Regions from separate parts of the Clostridium sp. AM42-4 genome, predicted to be linked through region 2. Evidence: riboswitches for the same ligand, from Rfam matches in the RefSeq annotation. Region 2 holds a riboswitch; the other holds the start of a gene.
The links. A riboswitch is a leader RNA that binds a small molecule or an ion and turns the genes downstream of it on or off. The one in region 2 is predicted to bind cobalamin.
Positions count from the first base shown of each region.

Region 1: another riboswitch for cobalamin. It lies ahead of DW922_RS14145 (sirohydrochlorin cobaltochelatase); the one in region 2 lies ahead of DW922_RS04180 (ABC transporter substrate-binding protein).

Region 1 is NZ_QUIK01000020.1:33,077-40,967, forward strand. It holds gene DW922_RS14115 (ABC transporter ATP-binding protein) at 1-32, shown strand, start outside; gene dhaK (dihydroxyacetone kinase subunit DhaK) at 54-1,043, shown strand; gene dhaL (dihydroxyacetone kinase subunit DhaL) at 1,059-1,709, shown strand; gene DW922_RS18135 (uroporphyrinogen decarboxylase family protein) at 1,779-3,797, shown strand; gene DW922_RS14140 (sigma 54-interacting transcriptional regulator) at 3,938-5,563, shown strand; cobalamin riboswitch at 5,685-5,891, shown strand; gene DW922_RS14145 (sirohydrochlorin cobaltochelatase) at 6,103-7,134, shown strand; gene DW922_RS14150 (hypothetical protein) at 7,329-7,891, shown strand, end outside.
Region 2 is NZ_QUIK01000004.1:4,335-12,225, forward strand. It holds gene DW922_RS04160 (AMP-binding protein) at 1-1,661, opposite strand, end outside; gene DW922_RS04165 (GNAT family N-acetyltransferase) at 2,266-2,838, opposite strand; gene DW922_RS04170 (ABC transporter ATP-binding protein) at 2,883-3,671, opposite strand; gene DW922_RS04175 (iron ABC transporter permease) at 3,668-4,735, opposite strand; gene DW922_RS04180 (ABC transporter substrate-binding protein) at 4,767-5,864, opposite strand; cobalamin riboswitch at 6,117-6,303, opposite strand; gene DW922_RS04185 (diguanylate cyclase) at 6,340-7,891, opposite strand, start outside.

The sequences.
Region 1 (7,891 bases), on a different contig from region 2:
TGGTAAAGAAAGCTTATCTCGGTATGGCATAAAACTATGAAAGGATGTATGTTATGAAAAAGATTATCAACAATCCGACTGATGTAGTAAGTGAGGCACTGATGGGAATGCAGGCAGCTTATCCGGATAAGCTGGTTTACACTCCGAAGATGGAGGTCATCAGCAGAAAAGAGAAAAAGACGGATAAGGTGGCAGTGATCTCCGGAGGCGGAGCAGGACATGAGCCGCTGCACGCAGGCTTTGTAGGAAAAGGTATGCTGGATGCAGCAATTTCCGGAAATGTATTCTCTTCTCCGAGCCCGGACCGTATCGGCAGTGCCATTGAGCAGGTTTCCTGCGGAAAAGGCGTACTGATGGTAATCAAAAACTACTCCGGTGATATTATGAACTTTGGCCTTTCTGCAGATCTTGCAGAGATGGACGATATTGAGGTTGCCCAGGTTATCGTAAAGGATGACGTTGCAGTTCCGGACAGAGAAGAGGGAACAGGCAGAAGAGGTATCGCAGGAACCGTCTTTGTACATAAGATCGCAGGTGCAAAGGCAGAGCAGGGGGCAAGCCTCGCAGAGGTAAAGGCAGCAGCAGAAAAGGCAGTCCGCAATATCCGTACCATGGGTGTTGCCATGACACCGTGCATTCTTCCGGCAGTTGGAAAGCCTGGTTTTCAGATCGCAGACGACGAGATCGAGATCGGCATGGGAATCCATGGTGAGCAGGGCGTTGAGACTACCAAGATCAAGAGCGCAAAGGAAATCGCAGAGATTCTGGTAGGACGCATTCTGGATGATTATGATTATTCCGGCAGCGAAGTTGCAGTTCTGGTAAATGGCCTTGGCGGTACCCCGTTAATGGAGCTTTACATCCTGAATCTGGAGGTACAGAAGATCCTGGAGGAAAAGGGCATTAAGGCATACCGCACTTTTGTAGGAAACTACTGCACTTCGATCGACATGACCGGTGCTTCTGTTACCCTGATGAAGCTGGATGATGAATTAAAAGAACTGCTGGATGCTCCGTGTGACACCCCGGCACTGAAAATCTGAAGGAGGGAATAAACGATGAGCTTTACTTTAACCGCAAAGGATTACGCAGAATATATCAAGCTGGCCTATGAGCTGATCCATTCCAAAGGTGACTATATCACAGAGCTGGACAGTGTGACCGGTGATGGTGATCACTGGACCAACATCAATATGGGCTTTGAGAATCTTGTAAAAAATGTTGATCGTCTGGAAACCATGGAGCTTTCTGATGAGTTCAAAGAGATCGGTAAGATTATGATGTCTGTAATCGGCGGATCTTCAGGCGTATTATACGGAAGTGCTTACATTGCTGCAGCAAAGGCGTTAAAGGGAATTGAGGTTCTTCATGATGCAGAGCTGTGCACTGTATTGAAGGCAATGCTGGATGCCATCGTAGCGAGAGGTCAGGCAAAGGAAGGCTACAAGACCATGATCGATTCCCTGGCACCTGCAGTTAAGAAGTATGAAGAGTGCCTGGCAAACGGAACCCCGTCTGCAGAGTTATGTGATCTGGTTAAGAAGGCTGCAGAGGACGGCGCAGAGAATACCAAGAACATGGAAGCAATCAGAGGACGTGCAAGCTATCAGGCAAACCGTGGCCTTGGACATCTGGATCCGGGTGCCGTTACCATGTCTTACCAGATCGCTACCCTGATGGATTACGCAGCAGGTAAAATTACCGAATAACTGTTATTGGGACAACTGTAAGAAGCCAGGCAGTTACATATTAAGTGATATGAAGGAGTCGCAACGAATATGAGTGAGAATAGAAGACAGCTTCTGAAGGATGCCATGGACAACAAAGAGACTTACCGGATCCCGATGGGATTCTGGCATCATTTCGTACTTGGAAAGGACCAGTTTCAGGGACTGGAGCATCCGGAGATTCTGGAAAAGATCGTAGAAGGACATAAACGTTATTTTGAGACCATTGATCCGGATATGATGAAGCTGATGAACGAGGGCTTCATGGGCTATCCGCCGATCATGAACAATAATCTGGAAACTGCAGAAGATCTTCTGGCGATCAAGAGCATCGGTCCGGATCATCCGTGGATCACGGAGCAGGTGAAGCATGTGCGCCGCCTGGTAGATCTGTTTGGCGATAAGGTGATGACCTTCTACAATGTGTTTGCTCCACTGCAGGTCATCCGGATCCGTCTGGACTTTTATGACCTGAAATACGACCAGTTCGTATATCTCGCAGAGCATTTCCCGGAGGAGCTTCACAAAGCGGGAATGGAGATCCAGAAGGATATCGATACACTGGTATCAAAGCTTCTGACGGAGACAAAGCTGGATGGCATTTATTACTGTGTCCAGAATATCCAGAGCAGCATGTATGACCGGGAAACCTATGACCGTCTGGTCCGCCCGACGGAGATCGGCGTACTTGAGACTGCAAATAAGCTGAGTGATTACAATATCCTTCATATCTGTGGATATGCACATCACAAAAACAACTTAAGCTGGTATCAGGATTACAAGGCAAAGGCTTACAACTGGGCAACCTTCACGGAGGGTGTGACCATTGAAGAAGGACGTAAGCTCTTCCCGGGCAAGTGTGTGCTGGGTGGTTTTGATAATAACCCGCAGACCCTGATCGATAGCGGAAGCGAGGAAGAGGTTTGCAAGTTTGTAGACCAGCTGATCAAGGAAAATGGCCACCGCGGTTACATTATGGGTGCAGACTGTTCCATTCCGAATAATATCAACGATGGCAGAATTCACTGGATTTCCAGACAGGTGAAGGAAAAGGAGAATTGTATGAAAGACGATAGAAAAGCGGCAGTTGACGCATTTTTAAACAATGAGAACGAGGAGAGAGTACCGGTTGCCTTCTGGCATCATTTCGTATCCTTCCACAACCATTACAGCGGAGCAGATCCGGAGATCTACAACACCGTAGTGACCGAGCAGAAAAAATACATTGATGAGGTAAAGCCGGACTTCTTAAAGATCATGTCCGATGGCTTCTTCGGTCATCCGTCTGTTTGCCGCAAGACCATTACTTCTGTTGAGGATCTGGATAAGGTTGCTTCTGTAGGACCGGATCATCCGTGGATCACAAAGCAGGTTGAGTATGTAAAAGAGATCTGCGATTATGCTGGTAATGATACCTACAAATACTACAACATCTTCTCACCGCTCCAGTACATCAGACTTCGTTTCGAGGAGTACGATGAGGACTTCAAGAAATTCGTAAGACTGTTCCACGAAAGCCCGGAGGTTATGGAGAAGGCTGCACGCTGCATCGCAGAGGATACCAAGATCCTAGTAAAGAGACTGTTTGAGGAGACTTCCATTGACGGTATCTACTACAGCGTTCAGTGTGTGCAGGATAAGATGCTGACCCATGCAGGCCACAAAAAGCTGGTAGAGCCGCTCGATCTGGATGTGTTAAACTACATCAACGAGTTTAGCGACAATGTCATTCTTCATATCTGCGGATACGGCAAGTACACCAACAACTTAAGCTGGTATAAGGATTACCCGGTAAAGGCTTACAACTGGGCTGTTTATTCCGAGGGAATCACCCTGGGCGAAGGAAAGAAGATCCTGGGAGATAAGCCGGTCATCGGTGGCTTCGATAACGCTGCAGAGAGCATCCTTTACAGAGGAACCGAGGAGGAATTAAGAGCCGAGATCAAGAAGATCCTGGATGAGGCAGGAACCAGGGGCGTAGCGATCGGCGCTGACTGCACCATCTCTTCTGACATTTCTCCGGAGAGATTAGAGCTGATCCGTAAGATTGCAGCAGAATATACAAAATAAAAACGGGAAAAGCATTCAGGAAATGATCCGGTAACTGCTTACGGATAAAAAGTTTTCTGAACGCCAGATCCTGTATAGTTACGAGGACCCGGGAAGAACCTGCACTGGTTTTTCCCGGGCCTGTTATATTGGGGTGTGTTATGAAATTTAAGGGTGAGTTAAAAACAGAATTTGATGATTTCGCACGGGCAATCTCGGATGTACTGGAAACCGATGTCATCATCACAGATGCGGACATGAATGTGATCGGCAGTGCGTTTCAGTATTTCTCCTTATATCAGGATATTAAGATCGGCTCCCTGATCGCGGAGGTCTTTTATGACAACCGGGATGTGCTGCTGGAGCACAAGCGGGAAAAGGAAAGCTGCAGGCAGTGTCCGGAATACCATAACTGTAAGATGGAGTCGTTCGTGGGTGTGCCGATCCGGCGGGATCTTAGAACCGTCGGGGTAATTGCCCTAATCTTGCCGAAGGACCGTGGTAAGGCCCTGTTTAAAAAAATCGGGTCCACAGTCACCTTTATGCACAGCATGGCAGAGCTGATCGCATCGAAGATCATGGACAGCCAGTACTCCAGGATCATAGAAGCCAAGAATGATGAGCTGAAGGGGATTCTGGATGCACATGATGCAGCACTGGCCTATACGGATTTTTATGGGAGTATTCTGTTTGTCAATGAGGCATTCCGGAAGCTGTTCCGTATTACAGAGCCGGTCCTTGGAACGCGGATCCAGGAGCTGTTTCCGTATAAAGCCTTTCAGGAGACCTTTCAGAAGGCAGACCGGAAGCCACGGATGGTGAAGGCAACCATGGAGCAGAGTCAGTTTTTCGGTATCATCAATATTAAACCGATCTACGAGCACCGGCATGGGACCTCGATGCTCTTTACGTTCCGCAGATACAGTGAGATCCAGAAGGAATCCGTGCAGTTTACGAATGGCAGCTACATTACGTTTGATTTTCTGGGGGATATCTGTGATACGGAGCTCATTTACCGGGGGCGTGATTATGCCAGGGAAAATAAAAACATCATACTGGTCAATACGGATGACGGGGAGATCAACGAGCTGCTGGCCAAGGCAATCCATAACGAATCCAGCCGGAAGCTAAAAGATATCCTGATCATGCACAGCTCCAGCATTTACCGGGATTATCTGTGTGAGTACCTGTTTGGGGAGGATGGCCTGTTGAAGAATATCCATGACGGGACGATCATCATTCATTATCCGGAGCGCATGCAGATCTATTATCAGGAGCGTCTTGCAGAGGTGATCGAGGGCAGAAAAAAACAGCGGGAGTCAGAGCCGGTGCGGATCATTTTCTGCACGGACCAGAATCTGGAGGAGCGCTGCCAGGCCGGTTTGTTCAGCTGGGGACTGTATGATGCCATGAAGGACCAGACCTTGCGGACGGGGCGGACGATCCATACCGATTCCGCACTGTTTTGCCGCTATGCGGAAAACATGATCGATTATTACTGCCGTATTTACAAAAAAACGAAAATGGAGCTGAATATCACTGCGGCAGATTATAAGCAACTTATGAAGCTGGAGATCAACGAGCTGAACATTCAGCTGGAAATGGCCGTGCGGAATAACGGATATGTTGCTGCGAAAACGGAGCTGCAGGGAATGAGCTCGCGGGAATACGAGCTGAAAACCATACGGGAGCTTCTGGAGGCAGGAAAGACCCAGCGGGAGATCTGCGCAAGGCTTTCCATTTCCCGCAGTACCTTAAACAGGCGGATCGCAGAGCTGAGAAAATAGTGGGGCTGTTTCGCGGTTGCCGGGTACGCATGTAAGAATAGGAATCTTGCGCATGCGTAAAGCGGAACGAAATTTGGCTTAATGATTGCCTTTTCAGTAACAGGATGGTATGATGGGGGCATATCGAATGAGGACAGCGGGTGCCGGAATCTGCATGAGAGCAGAGAATGGGTAAAAGGGAAGCAGGTGAAAAGCCTGCGCGATCTCGTCACTGTAAGTAAGGAGCATAAGATTGGTATTGTGCCACTGGTTTTTCTGGAAGACCGGGAAGGTGATCGTATGTGTGGAGATACAAGTCAGGAAACCTGCCGGCTGTTGGTACAGGAACAGATGTTGCAGGTGCAGTCTGTCTGGCACCTATATGCCGGACAGCAGCGCAGGAGGCAGCGGATTCCAGACCACGAGGGCTTGGTCGTGCCGTGTTTTTAGGTATTTTCTGCGTTTTGCGGGAATGAGAACGGTCAGGGCCATAGTCTGTGGCACAAGTTCCTGGTACTTCCAAGATCGGTAATGTCAGGAAATCAAGGAGGATACCAAAAATGAAAAAAAGAACACTGACAGCGTTATTTGCAGTTACTGCGCTTTCTGCTGCGATGATGGCAGGCTGTGCAGGAAAGGCAGAGAAGACCGAGGCAACCACAGCGGCAGAGGCTTCCAGCGAGGCTGAGACTGAGGCAGAGACTACAGCAGAGGAAACAACTGCAGAGGCTGAGGCAGAAGACGAAGAAAATTATGACACCGGAGATGCATCTATGGACAACACAAGAAATCAGGACGAGATCGGCGATAAGGAGCTGATGGTTGTCAGCTTTGGAACCAGCTTTAACGACAGCCGCCGTCTGACCATTGGCGCAATTGAGAACGCAATGGAGGAGGCATTCCCGGATTATTCCGTAAGAAGAGGCTTTACCAGCCAGATCATCATTGACCATGTAAAGTCTAGAGATAACGTAACGATCGATAACGTAGGTGAAGCACTCAAGCGTGCGGTTGACAATAACGTAAAGACCCTGGTTGTCCAGCCGACTCATCTGATGAATGGCCTGGAGTACAACGATCTGGTTGATGAGATCGCACAGAATTCTGACGCGTTTGAGCAGGTAGCAGTAGGCGAGCCGCTTCTGACCAGTGATGATGATTTTAAGGCAGTCATCAAGGCAATCACAGACGCAACCGCAGAGTACGATGACGGTGAGACCGCAATCTGCTTTATGGGCCACGGCACTGAGGCAGATTCCAATGGTGTTTACGCAAAGATGCAGCAGATGCTGGCAGATGAAGGCTTTGAGCATTACTATGTAGGTACCGTTGAGGCTGAGCCGAGTCTGGATGATGTCATCGCAAAGGTAAAAGAGGGCGAGTACAAGAAGGTTGTTCTTGAGCCGCTTATGATCGTAGCCGGTGACCATGCAAACAACGATATGGCAGGCGACGAGGATGGTTCCTGGAAGACCGAGTTTGAGAAAGAGGGTTATGAAGTGACCTGCATTCTGCGCGGTTTAGGCGAGTTAGAGCCGATCCAGAAGCTGTTTACCGAGCATGCACAGGCTGCAATCGATACCTTAAAATAAAATCGCTTTGCAGCAGTGTTTGGAAATCGCCAAAAAGCTGCAGGCAAGAGGCATTGAATGTAAAATTCGAGCAGAAGATAGAAAAAACGGGTGGCAGGATGGAGTTCCGGCCACCCGTTTTTGCTGCATTGCATAGCGGGAAGGCGCCAGCGGCGCCTCCGTTGATTGGTTTATAGAGAATAAGGAGCATTGTTATGAAGAAAAAAATCTATGGCGTTATGGCGGCTGTTTGCCTGAGTGGTATGCTGGCAGCAGGCTGCGGCGGAAAAAAACAGGCAGAGACATTGCCGGCACAGGGTGGAGCGCCGGTTGTTACAGGCGAGACCGCGGATGGTGCACAGGAGAAAACTGTAGATCAGAAGGCAGACCAGAGCGAAGGTCAGGACGAATCGTCTGCGGACAGCGCAGTCGCAGCAGCGGAGGAGACGGTCGCGGAGAAACAGGTAGGGACAAAGGGCATGGTTCCGGTCCCGGCTTCGGAATTAAAGGATGGCGTGTATCCGGTAAATGTGGATTCCAGCTCTTCCATGTTTCAGATCGAGGAATGTGAACTTACCGTAAAGAATGGCGAGATGACAGCGGATATGAAGATGGGCGGCACCGGCTATTTAAAGCTTTATATAGGAACTGGCGCTGAGGCAGTCAATGCCTCTGAGGAGGACATGATCCCGTACGAAGAGGCGTCCGATGGAAGCCATCATTTTACGGTGCCGGTAGAGGCGCTGGATCAGGAAATCGACTGCAGTGCGTTCAGCAA
Region 2 (7,891 bases):
ACGCCTGCAATGCACTCATAAATCTGCTTCTGAAGCTCCGTTTCCGGCATACGCAGGTTCTTTTCGCTCTGTTCCTCAGTCTTTTTGCCTTCCAGATACTGGTTACGGATGATCTTTTTCGAAGAGGTTTTCGCAAATGGAACTTCCCGGATATTGCTGCGCAGAATGCGCTTAAAGGTCGGCAGCTCTTCATTGTGTTTTTTGATGATCTGGGCCACGGTTCCATCAATATCAGTGATATTCGCAGCCTCCGCATACTTGTAGTTCGGGTACACCTCTGCGCAGATCATGTCATCTGCCCCGTACACCAGAATGTCCTCGATCAGGCGCTCATCTTCAAAGAGATTTTCCAGTTCCTCCGGTGCTACATTCTCACCGTTGCTTAAGATGATCAGGTTCTTTTTCCGGCCGGTCAGGTATAAGAATCCCTCTTCATCGACATGACCGATATCGCCCGTGCAAAGCCATCCATCTGGCGTGATTGCTTCCGCAGTCTTATCCGGTTCCTTATAATATCCCATCATGACAGACGGGCTCTTTACCTGGATCTCGCCATCCACGATCCGCACCTGGCAGCGGTCCACGATACGGCCAACCGATGCGATCTTATCCGGTCTCGTCCAGTCCGGGGAAGAAATCTTCGGGGAACACTCCGACATGCCGTAGCCCTGTGCAATGGCAATGCCAAGACGCTGGTAATTCGCTGCCAGATCCGGTGCCAGGTAGCCGCCGCCGCTGATGATCTTGTGAAGTCTGGTTCCAAGCACCTGCTCCTTCACCTTGCGGACCGGGATTTCCGGGTGCTGGCGGTTCAAGATTGCAATGCGGTTATACAGTGCTTTCGCCATCATCGGAACCATGCGGATGACCGTCGGCTCAAACAGCAGAATATGCTCTGCCAGCTTCTTCATATCGCGGTTTAAGCAGAGGATCCCGCCATAACGCATGACCGTAAACACATCACCGTTTAAGCAGAAAACATGGTGGATCGGCAGGACATTTAAATAGATTTCATTCTCTGGATGATTGGTGTCCGTGGTACAGAAGTTATTATCCATCAGGTTGCCGTTAGACAGCATCACGCCCTTCCCGCGCCCGGTCGTACCGGAAGTAAACAGGATCATGGCGCACTCCTCCGCCTTCGCATCTGACTCCACCTGTCTGCCTTCGTATGCCTTCAGGATCTTATCGGAACAGTTTACATGCTTGCCATGCTGCAGTGAAATATACTCCATCACATTCGGGCAGGCATCCTGCACCTGCTCCGTGATCGGATGAAAGTCCCAGTCATAAAACAGCACATCCACATCCGAACGGTTCAGACACTCCGCCAGCTTCTCCGCATTGAGCTGCACATCCAGCGGAATTCCCGTATCGCCGCCGCTCATAACACCAAGCAGCACCGCCAGATAATGGTGACTGCTGACACCGAGAATGCCGACCTTCAGCTTATGCCCCACCTCGGCCCGCTTCTCCCTGGCCCAGGCCGCGATCGCATCGCACTCCTTCGCAAACTGCTCATAAGTAACACGGAAAACCTCTCCGTTTTCTTCATATTGTAAAAATACCCGGTCCTTATGCTCCGCTGCCGCATTGTGCACCAGCGCGTGGACCGTTCTTGTAGACTCGTAGGTGATCATACCATTCCTTTCATGGAGCAAATGTACTCCTGTGGATCCCACTTTCCGGGTTGGACGCATCGACGATACATTTTCAAGATCCCGCAAATTAAAAATGAGACAGATTTTTAGTATCTGTCTCAAATATAGCACCATGCTGTTTTTGTGTAAACCTTTTGACCAGTTCGAATTTTTAAACGAAAGGCACGACTTGCAAGAATTACAGAATTACGAGAATCAGGAACGATTGATTGATGTTTTCGTCATAGTATAATAAAATTACATTCATGGAACCCACAACAGGGGGTGGCAGCCTCCCGGACGAATGAACCGGTTTTTTCCGGAATACATACGAGGGAGGTGGCGCCGATGACCGCTTATGAAATTATTTCGATTTTCATTGGGGTATTAGCTTTGCTGATGTCCTTTGGCAGTTTAATCGTAGCGTTGCTTGCCTTTCTCGATAAGAGAAACAAGCATAAATAAAAATGCCCGCCCTGTTAGCACCAGGACGGGCGCCTCTGTTTAAGAGGTAACAAGCCAGTTCGGGAACTCCACCTTTTGGAGTGGGACTCCTAAGAGACATCTGTTAGCGCAGATGTCTCTTTTAAATTTATTATAGCACAATCAGATACCGATTGCAATCTCATTTTTGTTTTTGCAACTCACACTTGTAAACACGCTGATAAAGAATTTTTTGAATCTGCTCGAATTCTTCCTGCGACACAGCCTTTCCGTATGTCATGATGCGAAGCGGCACCGAAGATTTTCCCTTGGAAATCGGCGGCTGCATGTACGGATAATCATTAAAAACAAAACCATTGCGCTCATAAAAGCCAATACGTCTGCGTGCCAATTCGGCGTCTGGAAGTTCCACCTCCAGGCAAACCGGCTTTTTACTAAGTTTTACCAGTTCCTGAAGCATACCGGAGCCTGTCCCACTGTTGCGAAGCTTCGGATCTACTGCAAAATGTTCCACAAAGATAAACTCAGCGAATTCCCATACGGCAAGAAAACCGGCTGGCTTATCTTTCAAAGCACTATCAGGAACTTGCGATTCTAAGCTTTCCGATCCGATTGGCATATAATAAATGCCATACTCCGGCTCTTCGAATAGAGCAAGCTGTTCTTCATATGGACGGTACTCATCATCAGGGAAGCTGGCTTCCATAATACGGTAAATTTCTGGAAATTGCGATATTACCATTCGCTGCAACATAGTAAATTCTCCTAAATCATTCCTATTTTGTAAAATTTCTGCTGTTACTTACAAGCTTTTTCCCTCACCCATCCCGGCAGATAATAAATCTGAATTTTCCCGGTCACGTCATTTTTCGTGATCTGCGCTTCGATTCCAAAATACTTCCGGATGTTTTCCTGCGTCAGCACCTCTTCCGGGGTCCCGCTGTCCACGATCTTTCCCTGATACAAAAACAGGATCCGGTCACAGTAAAGTGCTGCCAGATTTAAGTCATGAATCGAGGAAAAGACGGTGACATTCTGCCCGCGCAGAATATCCATGATCTGGTACTGGTAGCTGACATCGAGGTGGTTGGTCGGCTCATCCAGCACGATATAGCGGCTTTCTTGCATCAGTACACGGGCCAGCAGAACACGCTGTTTTTCCCCGCCGGAAAGGCTTAAATATGAGCGGTTTTCATAGCCGGTGAGGCCGACTTCCCGCAGACATTGTTCGCACAATTCCCGGTCTTTTGCGGTGTCACCTTCCAAAAATTTCTTGTGTGCGTAGCGGCCAAACATGACCATATCCCGCACGGTAAAGTCAAATTCAAGCTGGTTTTCCTGTGCCATGACAGCCAGTTCTCCCGCCATTTTCTTCGCAGAAAACTCTGTAATATCTTTGCCGTCTAAAAAGATCGTGCCGCCTTTTGGCTTGTACGTGCGGTAAATATGCTTTAACAGCGTGGACTTTCCGCAGCCGTTTGGTCCCACAAGTCCCACAAACTCTCCGTCCCGGATTTCCAGGGAAATCTGCTTTAGGATCTGGTCATTTCCAATCTGGTAATCCAGATTTTTTACACATAAACTCATCGGCCCACACTTCCTTTCCGGATCAGATAGAGGAAGAACGGCGCACCGAAAAATGCCGCGATCACGCCGATCGGCAGTTCTTCCGGCGCAATGATGACGCGGGAGATCAGGTCCGCGATCATGGCGAACAGTCCGCCTCCCAGGATCGATACCGGGATCAGCCGCTTATGCACGGAACCTACAAATCCGCGCATGATATGCGGCACGACCAGGCCTACAAATCCGATCACGCCGCTGACCGAAACGACCACGCCGGTCAGGACTGTGGAGGCCAGAATGATCAGCAGTTTGATGCGTCTGGTGTCAGCTCCCAATGTCTCTGCCACATCATCACCAAGCAGCAGCACATCCAACTCCCTGGAAACTAAAATGATGAGGATCATGGTCACAGCCGCCACGATAAAGACGTATTTTACCCGGCTCCAGGTCGCACCGCTTAAGGAACCTACCATCCAGTACAGCGCCATTTTTGTCTTGTCCGAACCATTGTTGAATCCGTACACGATCAGGTTTGTGGTTGCGGAAAACAGCGCGGAGGTAGCAATTCCGGCTAAAACCAGCTGCGTGGAGGTAATCCTGCCCTTCAGGGAGGCGATGCTCAAGGAAAGGCAGATGGCCGCTGCCGCTCCCAGCGTTGCGCCAAAGATTACCGCATAGCCGCCCAGAAAGCTGAACCACCCCAAAATGATCACACTGACCGCACCGGCAGAAGCACCGGAGGAAATGCCCAGCACATACGGATCTGCCAGCGGGTTCTTCGTCAGCGCCTGCATCAGCACACCGCAAAGCGATAATCCGGCTCCCACGATAAAGGCCATGATCACGCGCGGAAAGCGGATATTCCAGATGATATTTTCCGTTTTCTGCTCCCAGGTAACCGGAAACAGATCACTTCCCGATGCCTTATTTACGATGATCTTTAAGATTTCATCCGGCGACACATGGATGGCTCCAAGTGTCACGGAAATGGTTGTGACGAACGCGATCAGAAGCAGGACGATCAGGAGTGTTACGGCAAAACGGCCCGTTTTCCGTCCATTATTTTTACTGATTTCTGATTTCATTTTCTGTTTTTTTCTCCTAAAACGGGGCCAATTAGAATTTGTCCGGATACAACTGCTTTGCGATCTCTTTTACCGCCTCTGCAGAACCTGCAGACCCCTGCATATCACTGCAGCATGCAGAGTAGATCTTGCCCTCTTTGACTGCTCTTAAATCCTTGGTGAACTCGTTGGTCTCCAGAAAATTTTTCTTCTCAGAAATGTCTCCGGTGTAGTCCAGGATTAGGATCACATCCGGGTCGCGCTCTACAACTTCTTCCCAGGAAGGAGTTGCCCAGCCAGCCTCAATGTCATCAAAAATGGAGATTCCGCCAGCCAGTTTGATGATGTCGCCCGGCATACCCTGACATGCAGTAAACGGTGCATCCTCACCAGAATCATAAGCAAATACCGTAACCGGATTCTGGTAAACATCCTCACCGAGAGTATCTTTTACTTCCTGAAGGGTGTCCTTCATTGCCTGTATTTTTTCAGAAGCAACATCCTCTGCCTGGAAGATTTTTCCTAAGGTCTCATAGTCCTTGTAAAGATCCTCAAAGGTTGCCTGATCGGAGCATACGTATGGGAAATACATGGCAATTCCGTTTGCATCACAGAACTCTTTTCCGAAGTTTTTATCAGAAAATACAGAGTCCCAGCCCATCAGGAAATCACAGCCGGTAGCTGCAAGCTCCTCTTTCGACAGATTGGAAATGCCCTTTCCTGCCTCCAGAAGCTGCGGCACCTTGTCTCTTGCCGGATACTGGGAAACCGTACTCCAGCAGCTTCCCTTCGTGTAACCAACCATCTGGTCTTCCAGTCCCAGATCAAAGAAGAAATCTGCCATCTGATCACCGGATGCCACAACAGCAGATGGCTTTTTGGTAAAGGTATATTCTACATTTTCACCCAGACCAGAACGCTGCAGGTTTAAGGTAATGGTAACCGGCTCGTAAACTTCCTCTGCACCATCTGCCTTTGCCTCATCAGCTTTGGATTCTTCGGTTTCTGCCTGTTTCGATTCTTCAGCACTGCTCTCAGCAGCAGTCTCTGCCTTGGAAACAGTATCTGCATTTTTTGCGCCGCAGCCAGCTACCAGGCCTGTCATCATACAGGCAGCCATAGTTAATGTTACCAGTTTCTTGTTTCTCATAATTGTTTCCCTCCTGATGTTGAAAATGAGTAAAAATTAATTTTCTGTACACCCATGCAGGAATGTGATGCAAAAACATAACTTGCCCTATCGCAATGTCATATAAAAAAGAAAAAGCACCATTCAGCCTATCCAACGATAAACCGAATGATGCACCGTATTTTGCATCCAGGGGACACGTTTATTCCTGTTCACACATGCGTGTCAAACAGCAGACTTTCCCCTTGTTTCCCTTGCCATGTCATGGACCGTGACAGCAAAAGTGGAAAAAGCAGGTCTTCTGGCTTGCGCGGCAATGTTGTCCGATTTCTTCCCATAATGATACAGTGAAATGCAGACTGCCTTTTATGCGCTTACAGCGGCGGCACCGCACGGGACTTCCACCCGTTTCCCTTTTCACCGGTCCCAAACGACCGGCACTGATTCCGCAGCATAGTTTACGACATACAGGCTGAAACTGTCAATACAAAACCTGTTATTTTCTACTTTTCCCTTTCAGTTCTTCTTCCACCTGGGTCAGGCACTGGATCAGCAATGGATTGAATGCCCCGTACTCCCCATTTTTGATCATTGCAATCGCAGTCTCATGGGAAAACGCCTGCTTGTAGCACCGTTCACTGGTGAGTGCATCGTAAACGTCAGCCATGGATACCAGCTGTGCACTGATTGGGATCTTATCTTCTTTCAGTCCATCCGGGTATCCGCTTCCATCCCATCGTTCATGGTGCCAACGGGCAATTTCATAGGCTGTCTGCAGCAGCGGTTCTTTCTCAAAGTTCTCCAGCTTCTGGAGCATCTCGGCTCCCATCATGCTGTGCGTTTTCATGATCTCAAACTCTTCCTTTGTCAGTCTTCCTGGCTTGTTTAGAATCTTTTCATCTACTGCGATCTTACCAATATCGTGCAGGGCGGAAGCCAGCGGAATGTACTCTTTTTCTTCCGGCGTGAGCTTATATTTATCTGTGATCGTAGTCAGGTGATTTAACAGAAGCTCTGTGATTCTGCGGATGTTACGCACATGAGAGCCGCTTTCCCCATTTCGAAATTCCACGATCTGGCTCAACACCCCAACCAGCATGGACGTATTGTGCTCCTGCTTACGGATCTGCCTGGACACCAGCTGCACCAGACGCCGCTGCTTTTCATAGAGCTTGATGGTATTTGCCACACGGCGGTACACGATCCGCGCATCGAACGGGCGGTTCACATAATCAGAAGCTCCAAGCTCATAAGATTCACGGATCACCACCTCCGAGTCATCGCTGGAGATCATGATGACCGGAATATCTTCGATGATATGGTTTGCATTCATGGCTTTCAATACCCCAAACCCATCCAGTTTCGGCATATTGATATCCAAAAGTATCAGCGCGATCTGCTTTTGATTCTCATATAAGATTTTCAATCCTTCCTGACCGTCTTCTGCCTCCATGATCTGGTAATCGTCACTTAAGATTGCAGCAAGCAGCTCCCGGTTTAACTGGGAATCATCCACGATCAGGATCTTCTGGTGTTCCCGGCTGGAGGCAGCGCCATGTGCCAGACTCTGTTCCTCTTCGCTGCCCTCCACGATCACCTTGTTCTTATGACGCTTCGCCTGGTACATCAGGCGGTCTGCCCGGCAGACAACTGCTTCCATCGGCTCTGCAAGCGTCTGCATAGCACCTCCGATACTCATGGAAAGCTGAATATGCGCATACCCTGGAACACTGGCATGGTATACCTTTTCGCGTACCTGATCCAGCTTTGCCTGGAAGAAATGAGACGGAATCCCGACTAAAACCAGCAAAAATTCATCACCGCCATAGCGGATAAACATATCTCCCGTGCGGATGCAGGCGCGAACCGCTTTCGCCGCAGTTTCCAGGGCACGGTCTCCCGCCTGGTGACCATAGGTATCATTATAGATCTTAAAATCATCCAGATCCATCAATGCCACACCGGAAGGACCGGTAAAATCATGTACAACTTCTTCATAATAACGGCGGTTATAAGCACCGGTCAGCGCATCGAGGTACAGCTTGGTA